DNA from 4 places in the Neptunomonas phycophila genome. Region 1 is predicted to be linked to each of the others. Evidence: predicted binding sites of a transcription regulator. Region 1 holds the regulator's gene; each other region holds the start of a gene.

What was found. The regulator PhoB, encoded in region 1, activates phosphate uptake and scavenging genes when phosphate is short. The targets are predictions, from matches to a motif close to TGTCATANNNNTGTCANA.
Region 2: the regulator PhoB is predicted to act here: its motif matches at 1,652-1,669, upstream of BS617_RS13620 (UTRA domain-containing protein).
Region 3: the regulator PhoB is predicted to act here: its motif matches at 1,863-1,880, upstream of BS617_RS06255 (choice-of-anchor I family protein).
Region 4: the regulator PhoB is predicted to act here: its motif matches at 1,964-1,981, upstream of BS617_RS05630 (PA3496 family putative envelope integrity protein).

The regions. Positions count from the first base shown of each region.
Region 1 is NZ_MRCI01000003.1:204,092-207,218, reverse strand. It holds gene ubiA (4-hydroxybenzoate octaprenyltransferase) at 1-788, shown strand, start outside; gene phoB (phosphate regulon transcriptional regulator PhoB) at 864-1,559, shown strand; gene phoR (phosphate regulon sensor histidine kinase PhoR) at 1,578-2,897, shown strand; gene cysZ (sulfate transporter CysZ) at 2,908-3,127, opposite strand, start outside.
Region 2 is NZ_MRCI01000001.1:2,990,330-2,993,456, forward strand. It holds gene BS617_RS13610 (alkaline phosphatase family protein) at 1-532, opposite strand, end outside; gene BS617_RS13615 (ABC transporter substrate-binding protein) at 542-1,594, opposite strand; gene BS617_RS13620 (UTRA domain-containing protein) at 1,786-2,502, shown strand; gene BS617_RS13625 (peptidoglycan-binding protein) at 2,575-3,127, opposite strand, start outside.
Region 3 is NZ_MRCI01000001.1:1,368,671-1,371,797, reverse strand. It holds gene BS617_RS06255 (choice-of-anchor I family protein) at 1-1,792, opposite strand, end outside; gene BS617_RS06250 (retropepsin-like aspartic protease family protein) at 1,947-2,501, shown strand; gene sucD (succinate--CoA ligase subunit alpha) at 2,599-3,127, opposite strand, start outside.
Region 4 is NZ_MRCI01000001.1:1,245,208-1,248,334, forward strand. It holds gene BS617_RS05620 (bifunctional diguanylate cyclase/phosphodiesterase) at 1-698, shown strand, start outside; gene BS617_RS05625 (DUF2058 domain-containing protein) at 744-1,277, opposite strand; gene BS617_RS05630 (PA3496 family putative envelope integrity protein) at 1,544-1,747, opposite strand; gene BS617_RS05635 (PA3496 family putative envelope integrity protein) at 2,015-2,206, opposite strand; gene BS617_RS05640 (bifunctional acetate--CoA ligase family protein/GNAT family N-acetyltransferase) at 2,558-3,127, shown strand, end outside.

The sequences.
Region 1 (3,127 bases):
TCTGGCCAACGCTTTGGGCGTTATGGATTGCGGCCGACGGAGTCCCTCCGCTTAGCTTGCTCATTATTTTTATTGCGGGGGTCTTTATAACGCGCTCAGCTGGCTGCGTGATTAATGATTATGCCGACCGGCATATCGACGGACATGTAAAGCGAACAGCTGAACGCCCCTTAGCTCGCGGGCTAATTAGCAGTAAAGAAGCGCTCATGCTGTTTGCTGGGCTGATGCTGCTCGCTTTTGTACTAGTTTTATTCACTAACCACATGACGATTTGGATGTCTTTTGGCGCATTAGCGTTAGCATCGCTTTATCCCTTTATGAAGCGCCATACCCACCTGCCCCAAGTGGTACTTGGCGCGGCTTTTGGGTGGGCTATCCCTATGGCCTTTACTGCCGTTGACGAGACTTTACCATTGGTTGCTTGGCTGATTTTCTTAGCTAAGCTGCTCTGGACCGTTGCTTACGACACCATGTACGCCATGGTAGATCGGGATGATGATATAAAAATCGGCGTAAAATCGACCGCTATCCTATTCGGCAAACAGGACAAGCGGATCATTGGGCTATTACAGATCGCCACTTTGTTAGTTTTACTATTAGTAGGCACATTAGAAAGCATGACGTGGCCTTACTATGTAGGGATCGTTATAGCCGGCGTGTTTTTTGTTTATCAGCAAAATCTTATTAAGGATAGAGATCGCACTCGGTGCTTTAACGCCTTTCTGAATAACCATTACGCCGAGTTAGCGGTCTTTGTTGGGATTGTCGTACACTTTATGACAAATTAGTGGCCAGCTGTAACATTTTTGTCATAATAAAATACTGTAATACTCGCGACTTATTACAAGCGTAGAGGCTTAGACATGTCTACAAGCAAACAAGTGCTAATCGTCGATGATGAGGCGCCCATCCGCGAAATGATCGCGGTTGCACTCGAAATGGCAGGTTATGAGTGTATTGAAGCAGAAAATGCTAACGATGCTCACGCGATCGTGATTGATCGACAACCTGATATGATTTTGTTGGATTGGATGATGCCCAACATCAGCGGCATTGAATTAGCCCGCCGCTTACGCAAAGATGAAACAACTGCCGATATCCCCATTATCATGCTGACGGCCAAAGGCGAAGAAGAAAACAAAGTACAGGGCTTAGAAGCGGGTGTAGATGACTATATCACCAAGCCATTTTCTCCTCGCGAACTGGTAGCTCGATTAAAAGCTGTTTTACGCCGTGCTACGCCTAAAGGCATTGAAGAGCCAGTGACGGTTGAAGGCTTAACGCTTGACCCTATCTCGCACCGTGTAACTGCCGAGGGCAAAGCCATCGATTTAGGGCCGACTGAATTCCGATTATTGCAATTCTTTATGACCCATCAAGATCGTGCCTACTCCCGCGGCCAATTGTTGGATATGGTTTGGGGCGGCAATGTGTATGTTGAGGAACGGACAGTAGATGTTCACATTCGTCGCTTACGCAAAGCGTTAGGCAATGAACATGACCACCTAGTACAAACGGTACGAGGAACTGGGTATCGTTTTTCGACACAAGTAGCCTAAACACGAGTTGTATCCCCTATGCAGAGAGTCCCCCAAGCCGCCGTAGGCAGTTTATTTTTATTTGTCGCTGTATCTGCAACGGTAGGCTTATTCATAGGCTCTGTTAGCTGGGGAATGGTTGCTGGGTTAGGGCTTTGGATTTTTCTACAACTACGCCAAATAGGAAGGCTGCAAACCTGGTTGCATAAATATGATTCTGAGGTTCCCGAAGCCGAGGGTATATGGGGCGACATCTTTGATGACTTAGCACGAATTAAAAAGCGTCACCATAAGCAACGTAGTGATCTAAAAGAGATCATCAAACGCTTTCAACGCTCTTCAGCAGCACTACCCGATGCCGTTGTTATTATTGATAAGCATAATAATTTAGAGTGGTGGAACCGCGCTGCAGAACGCTTATTAGGCTTTAAACATGTGTCTGACCGTGGAATGCCGGTTATGAACTTGTTGCGTGATCCTCGCTTTATACGTTATTACCACAAACGTAAATATGACGACCCTCTGCAGCTACCTAGCCCTGTCCTCAACGACACTACCTTACAGTTCCAAATAAAAGAGTTTGGTGCTAGCGACCGACTGTTAGTAGCCCGTGATATCACTCGTTTGGTGCGTTTGGAACATACCCGACAAGACTTTGTGGCCAACGCTTCTCACGAGCTACGCACGCCATTAACGGTCATTCGAGGTTATCTGGAGACTTTTTTAGACCAGGACCTCCCCAAACCTATGCAGCGTGCTCTGACACAAATGCAGGCCCAATCAAGCCGCATGGAAGGCCTAGTCTCTGATTTATTGTTACTTTCTCGTCTTGAGTCTAGCCAGCATATTAACGATGAAGTCCCTATCAACATTCATCAGATGCTTATCACTATCCACCATGATGCAGAAGTGATCTCACTCGATAAGCAACATCAGGTAACGTTAGATGTCGACACCGAGTTTGATCTGTTGGGTCAGCCACAAGAACTCCATAGTGTATTCTCGAACCTCGTCTTCAACGCTGTGCGGTACACACCAGAAAATGGCTTGATTAGTATTAAATGGTTTGTCGATGAGCAAGGCGGGCATTTTTCGGTTACTGATAATGGTATTGGTATCGACTCCATCCACCTACCACGTTTAACGGAACGGTTTTATCGCGTCGATGAAGGCCGCTCTACCGCCACCGGCGGCACGGGGCTAGGATTAGCCATCGTGAAGCATGCGTTATACCGTCACGGAGCTCAATTAACCATTGAGAGTCAGCTAGGGAAAGGCAGTACTTTTAACTGCCACTTCCCCCCTGACATGCTGTATTCAACTCAATCTCGTATAGCCCAGCAAAAAAGTGCGACCTGAGCGGGTCTATTCACACACCAGCCACCGCTCGTTCGACGTGTTCCTCAACCCAATATAAAGTTGCCCCTATCACAGCGGCAGGCATAACAATCAGGTTTAAAATAGGAATCATAGTGCCAAACTGCACAACGGCACCAAAACTGATAGAGGTGAGACGCCGCTCGGCTAAGAGCTGAGTCATTTTTTTAAAAGTCACCTTATTATTATCCATCGGGTAATCGCAATACTGG
Region 2 (3,127 bases), on a different contig from region 1:
AGTTTCGATATTGGCGGGAATCCAAACCGTGCTTATGCCCCATATCATCAATATTCATGGGATGGATTAGCAAAAAGTCGGGATCATAAGTGCGGCGTAAATATTCAGCATCTAAAAACAGCGCTTCGTCAGGGTAATGATCCCAATGGTAAAAAGCGCCATGCTGAATATTTAGGGTTTCATCATGTGTCATACGATCGCGAACCGCATCATAAGGTGCTCGGTTATACAGCTCGCTAACCCAGTGATAAGCCGCCGCAGCCGTTACCTTACCCTGCGATTTTGCCAAACTAAAAATGGACTCATGACGGGACAGTCGCACTATATTATTATTCACAATACCGCTATCAACCGGACGAACGCCGGTCAAAATACACTCATACAACGGCCGAGACATAGAAGGCAGCTCACACTGCAGTTGGTATAAGGTTGCCCTGTGCTGCTCAATCAAACCATTCAAGTAGCCCATGCAATCATGAGCTACTTGATAATTGAGTCCATCCAGAACAACAAGGATGACCTTATTGCTCATAGCAGCCTCTTACTTGACGTGAATTAGAACGTTTTCCTGCCATTGACGTGGCAGTTTACGTGCTGATTTTTCCCAAGCGGCGAAGTCCTTTACCGGATGAACGTTTTGGTATTGCTCATTAGGTAATAGTTTATCTTGTACCGCTTGTGGTAATTCAACATTGGTTCGGATTGGACGTGCGTAGCCAGCCGCCAAGTTCACCTGACCTTTATCGCTGAAGATAAACTCACGTGCTAGTTTTGCAGCGTTCGGGTTTTTAGCAAACTTATTAATAATAGTGGTGTAACCAGAGATAACAGAGCCATCTTGAGGGATATTGACGCTAAAGCGATCACGCCCAAATTTGTCACGGTTATTTAACGCGTTAAAGTCCCATAGCACCGCCACTTCGACTTCACCCTTTTCGATATTAGCCGCACTAGGATCCGTTAATGACAAATTCCCTTTCTGCGCCAGCTTCGCAAAGAACTCAATCGCCGGTTGCAAGTTCGTTTCATCACCACCATTTGCAAACGCAGCTGCCAACACGGCATTATTAGCCTGCGCAGCCGAACCCACATCCCCAAGGCTCACTTTATAATCACCATTGAGTAAGTCACTCCATGACTTAGGTGGATTTTCAACCAGATTGTTATTCGAGATAAATGCGATAGAACCCGTATAAGCAAGCGCCCAATGCCCTTCTTTATCTTTAGCCCATTCAGGGATTTCAGACCAAGTAGACGGCTTATAAGGCTGCGTTACCCCTTTTTTAACGGCCACATTAGCAAACGCAAAACCCACATCACCAATATCGGCTGTGGCGTTTTTCTTTTCAGCCGAAAATTTAGCAATCTCTTGCGCCGAGCTCATATCGGTATCTTGATGCTCCAAGCCGTAATTGGCTTTTAAATCAGCCCACGTATCTTTCCAGTTAGCCCATGAATCAGGCATCCCCACACTGTAAACCGCCCCTTCTTTTTTAGCGGCTTCGACAAGCGAGTTCATATCCGTCTCTGCCGCAAAGACAGATGCAGACATCGTAGTAGAAATTAATAGAGCACTGGCTAACACGCTTTTCATCGTCTTCGATCCTCTTGGACTAGGTCAGTTGTTTAAATGAAAAGTCTATTAGTGAAATGTGACAGTTTAGATACAGAAATTTGACGATTTATCGCTATTCTTATGACGCCCATTCACCTGATTCGTAATATTCTTGTTATCTATCGCGTTTATATTGTGTGACAACGCAACAAACAATGGACTAGACCAAGATGCCGCCCCACGCGACAACTCAGCTTTCAAAAATAAAAATCACCATTCGAGAACAAATAGAATCAGGCGTGATTGCAGAAATGCAAAAGCTCCCTTCTGAGCGAGAACTCAGCCAACTCTTTAACACCACACGTATTACTATAAAAGACGCACTGGTATCCCTAGAAACAGAAGGGCTCATCTACCGTGAAGAACGCCGCGGGTGGTATGTATCGCCACAACGCATTCGCTACAACCCTTTATCTCGTAGCCACTTCCATCAAATGATAAAAGACCAAAACCGCCGCGCCGAAACAACGCTCATCAACATCCGCAGCGAAATGGCCTCGGGGCAATATGCCGCGGCGCTGGAAATAGAAGGCATCACCCCTATCCATATCATTGAACGTTTAAGGCACATCGATGGAAGGGCCGTGCTGTATGTAGAAAACTGCCTAAAAGCCGCCCTATTTCCAGCGGTGCTTGAGCAGCCCCTCACCCAATCGCTCACCCAACTTTATGCCGAGCACTACGGCTATCACACACAACGCTCCCGGTTCGATGTCATCCCTACATCCGCCCCCTTAAACGTCGCTAAAGCCCTTAATCTCAGTGAAGGCCAACCGGTGTTAAAAATTTGCCGTGTTAATTACAAACAAGATGGGGAGTTACTAGACTGCGAGTTTGAGTACTGGCGACCCGATGCAGTGATGATTCAAATTGATAGTCGGGCGTGAGGGAAGTAAAGCCAATTAGACTATTGAATTTTGAAATGGATAGAATGGTTACCTACCCATTTCAACTATTATTTAGTGGGCTCTAGCTAACCCATCATTTGAGTAAGGTAGTCTTATAAAGCTCTTAATAATATTCAGCGAACGCACCTTCCTAGCGACCTCTTGGCCTTCCCGGCTTCCGGCACTATTTGTATTACCTTCAATAGTGACCACTTTATTTCCACTAACGCTCTCTACAATTCCTATATGGGAAAATGTAAACACAACGATATCACCCGGCTTTGGGGATAGAATAGCGCTTGAAGAGGAAAAAATTGTACAACCATTATTCTTCGCCCACACCGCTAAAAAACGCCACACCGAAGGCTCCCGCGGCGCATTTAACGAAGAAAAGTACGACGAGCGAATACATAGCTTCTGGACACATAATGAAACGAAAGATGCACACCATGGATAACCGTCAGTTTTACCATTGATCACCAAATCATCTGCTTTAAAAATCTCAAGCAATTTAGCATCTTCACCCGCTCGATTATTACCGGTTTCTTTAGTGCCGATATAAGTAGCGGCAATAGCCGCCAACTGCTTTTGCGGGTTTAATGATTCAGAAGCAGCACGACTACTT
Region 3 (3,127 bases), on a different contig from region 1:
CAAAACTAATAAAGCTTGGCGTTGCACCACTAACATCGTAAAAAGCAATGATGCCGTTAGCTTGTTTGTCGTCGTTTTCAACCGCTACAGCCAGTAAGTTATCATGAACCGACACACTATTTGCGGCCCCTAATTCAACACTGGTCACATCCGCTTGAACGTCCAATGTACCAACCAAAGCAAGGTTGTTTAAAGCAACAGCGTTATCAACAGAAGTATTAGTCAAAGATGACAAGTCTAAGATATCGACTTTTTTGTTATTAGCATTAACAACAAACACTCGTTCAGAAGCCGCATGATAGTCAACAATTTCTGCGGTACTTTCATCAAAAACACCTGACTCATAGCGGCCAACAACCGACATTGATAAACGTTGAGGAGCTGCCGTGGCTTTCATTGCCGCAGGAGTAGGTAAAATAGTAATGATGGATTCTTCGCCAGCAATACCAAAATCGTTGTCATTGATGAGCAGCAGATGATCCGCATCAAGTAACGCGATACCTTCTACTTTAGCTGGCAAGCTAGAATCAGACGGCATGTCGGTCAAGGAATTAAATACAAGCTCTTTGGTAACGGGTACAGCATCCAATGCTGATGGATCAAATACTTGTTCTAACGTTTTTGATTCATCACTTTCGGGAGCCATAACCGTAGCGTCACTAATGTCCGTAGACATAATGTTGTCACCAGTGGCCAACGAAATACGATAGAGCTTTGTCGTATTAGTGATACGCTCTAAAATTACTAAATCGTCATCCCCGACCGCAAGCATCTCTGACACTTTGACATTATTTTGCTTAGTAGAAACATCGCCATTACCCTCAGTATCAGCAAAACTTTGTGGGTAATCTAACTCGTAAACATACTCACCATCTTGAGCACCTAAGGAGCCATCAGCATTTAGAGCATACTTAAAAACACGCAAGTGACGTGAGCTTTTATAGGCATCAGCATCTGGGTTGGCTAACGGGCTTTGCATGGCAAAATATAAAGCATCTTCATCTGGAGACAGTGCGATAGACTCAATGCCACGGTTTAATTTGCGCTTTTTTAATACATCCGGCAGCGCACCACTGACGGGGTAACCCGCATCTGATAAATCCGCTGCTACTGACGCAGGTACTACGCGCTCGATGATTTCACCCGTTGCACTAACATGCACAATGGACGGCCCATACTCTTCAGAAATCCAAAAAGTACCATCACTTAACTTAACCAGCGCTTCCGGATCTAATCCATTATTATCAAAATCTAAAGAAGCCCCAGTTAAATCAAACGCACCTTCAGTGTCCGTTGAAACTAAGTCATTCGTCAAACCACTGACCACTGTACCGTCTGTTTTTTTCAGAGTAATGGTCTCAATAGCCTCAGCCGAGTAATTCCCCGGCGTTCCAGATAGCTTCCACTTTACAATCATCGGGGCAAAATCAGCGACTGGGAAAATTTTACCGTCTTCATTGCCCGCGCCACATAACTCATCCACACCCAATATATTCGCAGAATCACCACACGCTATATTAGGGCCTCGATCCGTGATGGTATAAAACTCTGATGCGCTGTCAGCCGACGCGTGGTATGCACCGCTGCCATAGCCTATGGTTAACGGCAAGCTCGCCTCAACCCCATCTTTCTCATAGGTGACGACTTGCAAATCAGCATCTACATTAAGAGAAGCGACAGAGCCTTGAGCCACATCTAACGAAAAAGAGGACGAATCATCATCTGATGAATTACAACCAACCAATAATGCCGACGTAATAGCTGTTGCTAAAACCGTGTGCTGAAAGCGCATATCTACTCCAAGGATGCTTAGTAAAAAAGATCGAGTTTAATCAGAGCAGATGTCTAAAAGGATACAGAAATATGACGGTTAGATGACGCAACAAAACGATTAAATTTAATCGATAAATGAACTTTAAAATCCGAGAATCTTCTAAACATTATAAATGCTTAAAAAAGGGAGAGCGGTTATTTCTACCATCGATAAAATGTCATCTATCATGCGCTACTTAACATGGATTATTGCATTAATAATGCTCACCATGTTTTTTAGCACCTGGTTGGAAAAACAAAGAAATCCAAACCAGTACTTAATGACATCTCATACCAATGCCGAACCTGTCATTTTGAATAGAAATCGACAAGGACATTACGTTGCAACTGGCATGATCAATCAGCAACCTGTTGTCTTTTTATTAGACACTGGCGCTACCGTGTTAAGCATCCCAGAAAATATCGCCAACAAATTAAAGTTAGAAGCCGGCGCAAGCACACGTGTGTCGACTGCAAACGGAAGTATTTCCGTACACCGCACGAACCTTGAACAAGTGCAATTAGGAAACATTGTGCTAAAAAATGTTGAGGCTCACATCAACCCTTATATGGATGGCGATACTGTATTACTGGGTATGAGCTTTCTCAAATATCTTGAATTAAGGCAGCTAGGAAACACATTAACATTAAGTGTTCCAACACAGACCCATATCGACACGCAGCTGTAATTATTGCCGCTAGGAAAAAGAAACCCAAACCACAGCAAAAAATAGATACAAAAAAGGCAGCCTAAGCTGCCTTTTTTAACGAACCAAACTCACTGAATTATTTCCAGCCAGTAATCTCGCCTAATGCAACACCGATATCTGCCAAAGAGCGAACCGTTTTAACACCAGCATCTTCAAGTGCAGCAAACTTCTCATCTGCTGTACCTTTACCGCCAGAGATGATCGCACCAGCATGTCCCATACGCTTACCAGCAGGTGCAGTTACACCAGCGATGTAAGATACTACAGGCTTAGTTACGTTAGCTTTGATATAAGCAGCCGCTTCTTCTTCAGCACTACCACCGATTTCACCGATCATAACGATCGCTTCAGTCTTAGGATCTTTTTCGAACATTTCTAGAATATCGATAAAGTTAGAGCCTGGGATTGGGTCGCCACCAATACCAACACAAGTAGATTGGCCGAAACCAGCATCAGTTGTTTGCTTAACAGCTTCGTAAGTTAGTGTACCTGAACGAGATACGATACCTACTTTACCTGGCAAGTGAATGTGGCCAGGCATGATACCAATTTTACATTCGCCCGGAGTGATAACACCTGGGCAGTTAGGGCCGATTAAACGCACA
Region 4 (3,127 bases), on a different contig from region 1:
AAGTCTATGGATTTGAAGCCTTAATGCGTTGGAATAGCCCAAAACTTGGGTTTGTTTCTCCCGAGGAATTTATTACAGCAGCAGAAGAAATAGGTGTCATTGATAGCCTAGGTGAATTCGCGCTGTACCAAGCGTGTGAAGACCTGAAAAAGTTTCAAGAAGACGCTGATCACCCGTTAACAATGGCGGTTAATGTGTCAATGAAGCAATTAACACATTCGGATTTAATCCAAACTGTTCAAAATGTATTGGAAGAAACGGGCGTTAATCCCAAATGTCTTGAACTGGAGATTACAGAGTCAATGCTTGCACAACGCTTGGACGAAGTGCAGCCGGTTCTTAATGGATTGTTAGAGTTAGGTGTCTCTTTATCAATCGATGATTTTGGCACAGGGTATAGTTCGCTTAGTTATTTAACCCGATTCCCTGTCTCTACGTTGAAAATTGATCGATGCTTTGTCATGGACATGGTCGAGAACAAAAGTGATGCGACCTTAACCCATACGGTTATTACGATGGCGCACAAATTGGGCCTAAAAGTGGTGGCGGAGGGTATAGAAGATGAAGACCAACTAGCATTGCTAAGGGTATACGATTGTGACATCGGCCAAGGATATTTTTTCACTAAGCCATTAAATTGTGAGCAAATGCAGTCTCACTTACGTTCTCTCAAAGAGAAGCCTGATTGGGCTATTTAAGACTCACCACTATGTGAGTCTTAAATAATGTTATTAACCGTGACGTTACCACATTAGGTCATCAGGTATTTGGTAGGCCGCGTACGGGTCGTCTTCGTCTACTTCTTCTTTTTTAGCTTGAATAATCCACTCAGGTTTGCGCGCTGCTATTTTTTCGGCGGCGTCAGGAGGGACGATAAAAACGTTGTCTTCTTCGGGTACGGCAAGCGCTAAAGTACCTTTAGAGAGCATTGTTTGTTGTTCTTGTGTAACGTAAATGCTTTTGATTTTAGATCCATACGTATAGTTGTAGCGGATCTCCGCATCAGGGTTACGCTTAATCTCGAATTGTTGAATGATTTGGGTTGCTTCGGCTTCGGCAGCCCTTTTTGCTCGTTCGACTTCTCGATCTAAATTAAGTTGTTGATCTCGTAATTTTTTAGCTTCGCGTGCGGCCTGTAGCTCGGCTTGAGTGAGCGCAGGTGTTTCTGGTGTTGATGTTTGCTTTTTGGACTTACGCTTCTCAGCCTTAACTTTGTTGGCTTGTTTTTTAGACGCCAGTCCTGCCTTTAGTAGTTGATCTTGCAGGGAAATAGCCATCAGTGTATACCTATCATGTATGTAATTGAGGCACTATAACATAAGGCGGTTTGATGGATAACAGGTCGATGAGGTTTTCTAACTGGGCAGCCGTAGCGTTGAGCATAGGCCTAAAACATGACAGGTGTAGGATGAACGGCCGCTCTGGAGCCTCGTTGGAGAGAACAGTAACCAAAGCGGCCGTTTTAAGTGTATCGCCTACTACATACAGTACGATACCTTATTAATGATAGTCTAATTAGCGTATAAGGAAAGCGTTTAGGTTTTTAATAATCCAGTTGTTCAAGATCGTCACTAATTTGGCTCATCAGGCGTCGCTCTTCGAGAGTGTCTTCAATTAGGCGGCGCTTCTTACCGTTGAACCCTATCCTTTTTCTACCCTTGCTTGATTCTTCATCATCGGAGTAGAAGTCGCTCCAGTCATCAATATCGTCGCTGGATAGCTTTTCAACACGAATCTTAGTAGTCATTTAAAACACTTCTCAATATTAATACATGCTTTAATCCGGCCTAATCGGTTTAGTAGGCTCGGCTCAATAAATACGTTGGTAAGCATTACTTTGTAGTGCTTATTGGCGAATATAGTGTGTTTCTTTTGTTTATGAAAAATTAAATTTTTTTATTAAGAATCTCGTTTTCTGCGATATTCGTAATCGGTAACGAGCGTGTTTGTTGGTCAGGTATCGCATGACAGATTTGTGACTGAAATTTCAAATTTATATATTAAAAACAATAGATTAAAAATCATCATCAAATATGTCTTGCATACTTCTTCGAAGCTCGCGTGCTTCTAGCATTTCCTCTATGTTTTTTCTCACACCGCGCCGAGTGTTTTTTTGAGAGCTAATAAAGCCAAGATCGATGTCATCATCACCGTCTAGGATGTCCGCATCGTCTAGGTAGTCATCATTGTGTTGTTTTCCAGCCATAATAGTCCCCCGTTTAGTCAATGGAAGTTAGGTAGTAACGTAGCAAATATGTGTCAATTTTTAGCGATGTGAACAGTTGCTGTAAATTGAAAAAAAATCCTTTATTAGGTGATTTTTTTTGAATGTAAATCAAGTAAGTGGTGTTTTATGTTCAGGCTGATGTTGTATTAAACAATGGGATTCGTAACTATTGATGTGGGTGCTGGTTAGCAGTCTTTAGCCTGTTTATGCCAAGCTGTCCGTTATTTTGTATAAAAAGCGTGGTGATAAATCTGCCATCCGCTTATGCTTCTATTACGGAAAAAATCGACCCATCATTTATACTGTTAGCTCACCCTCGGGAGATTAAATGTGAGTACTAAGTACCTAAAGCGCTTTTTCCAACCCCGTTCAATTGCTGTTTTTGGCGCTTCAGAACGTAAAGGAAGTATGGGTGGTATAGTCTTGCAGAATCTTCTCGACAGTGGTTTTCCCGGAGGGTTGTTCGCTATTAACCCTGAGGAGTATCAGTCTGTATTTGGTGTGCGTTGCTATCGCGCCTTAACTGATCTTCCTGAAATGCCAGATCTGGCTATTATTTGTGCTCCGCCAGAATCTGTGGCCGATATCGTCCGCCAATTGGGTAGTCATCGTGTTAAAGCGGCTATGGTACTTACCGGGGGGTTATCAATATCGGGTAATCCGCGCGTATCGAATTTGGGTGAGGACGTTAAAGAAGCCGCAAAACCTTATGGAATACGTATCTTGGGGCCCGAGTGTATGGGGCTTTTGGTTCCTGGTTCAAAAATGAACGCCAGCTACTCTCACGTTAATATCCAAAAAGGTAAGGTTGCTTACATAGGTCAGTCGGGGTTGCTAGGTACGGCAATGATAGATTGGGCTAATGGGCAAGAAATTGGCTTTTCACACTTTATGACATTG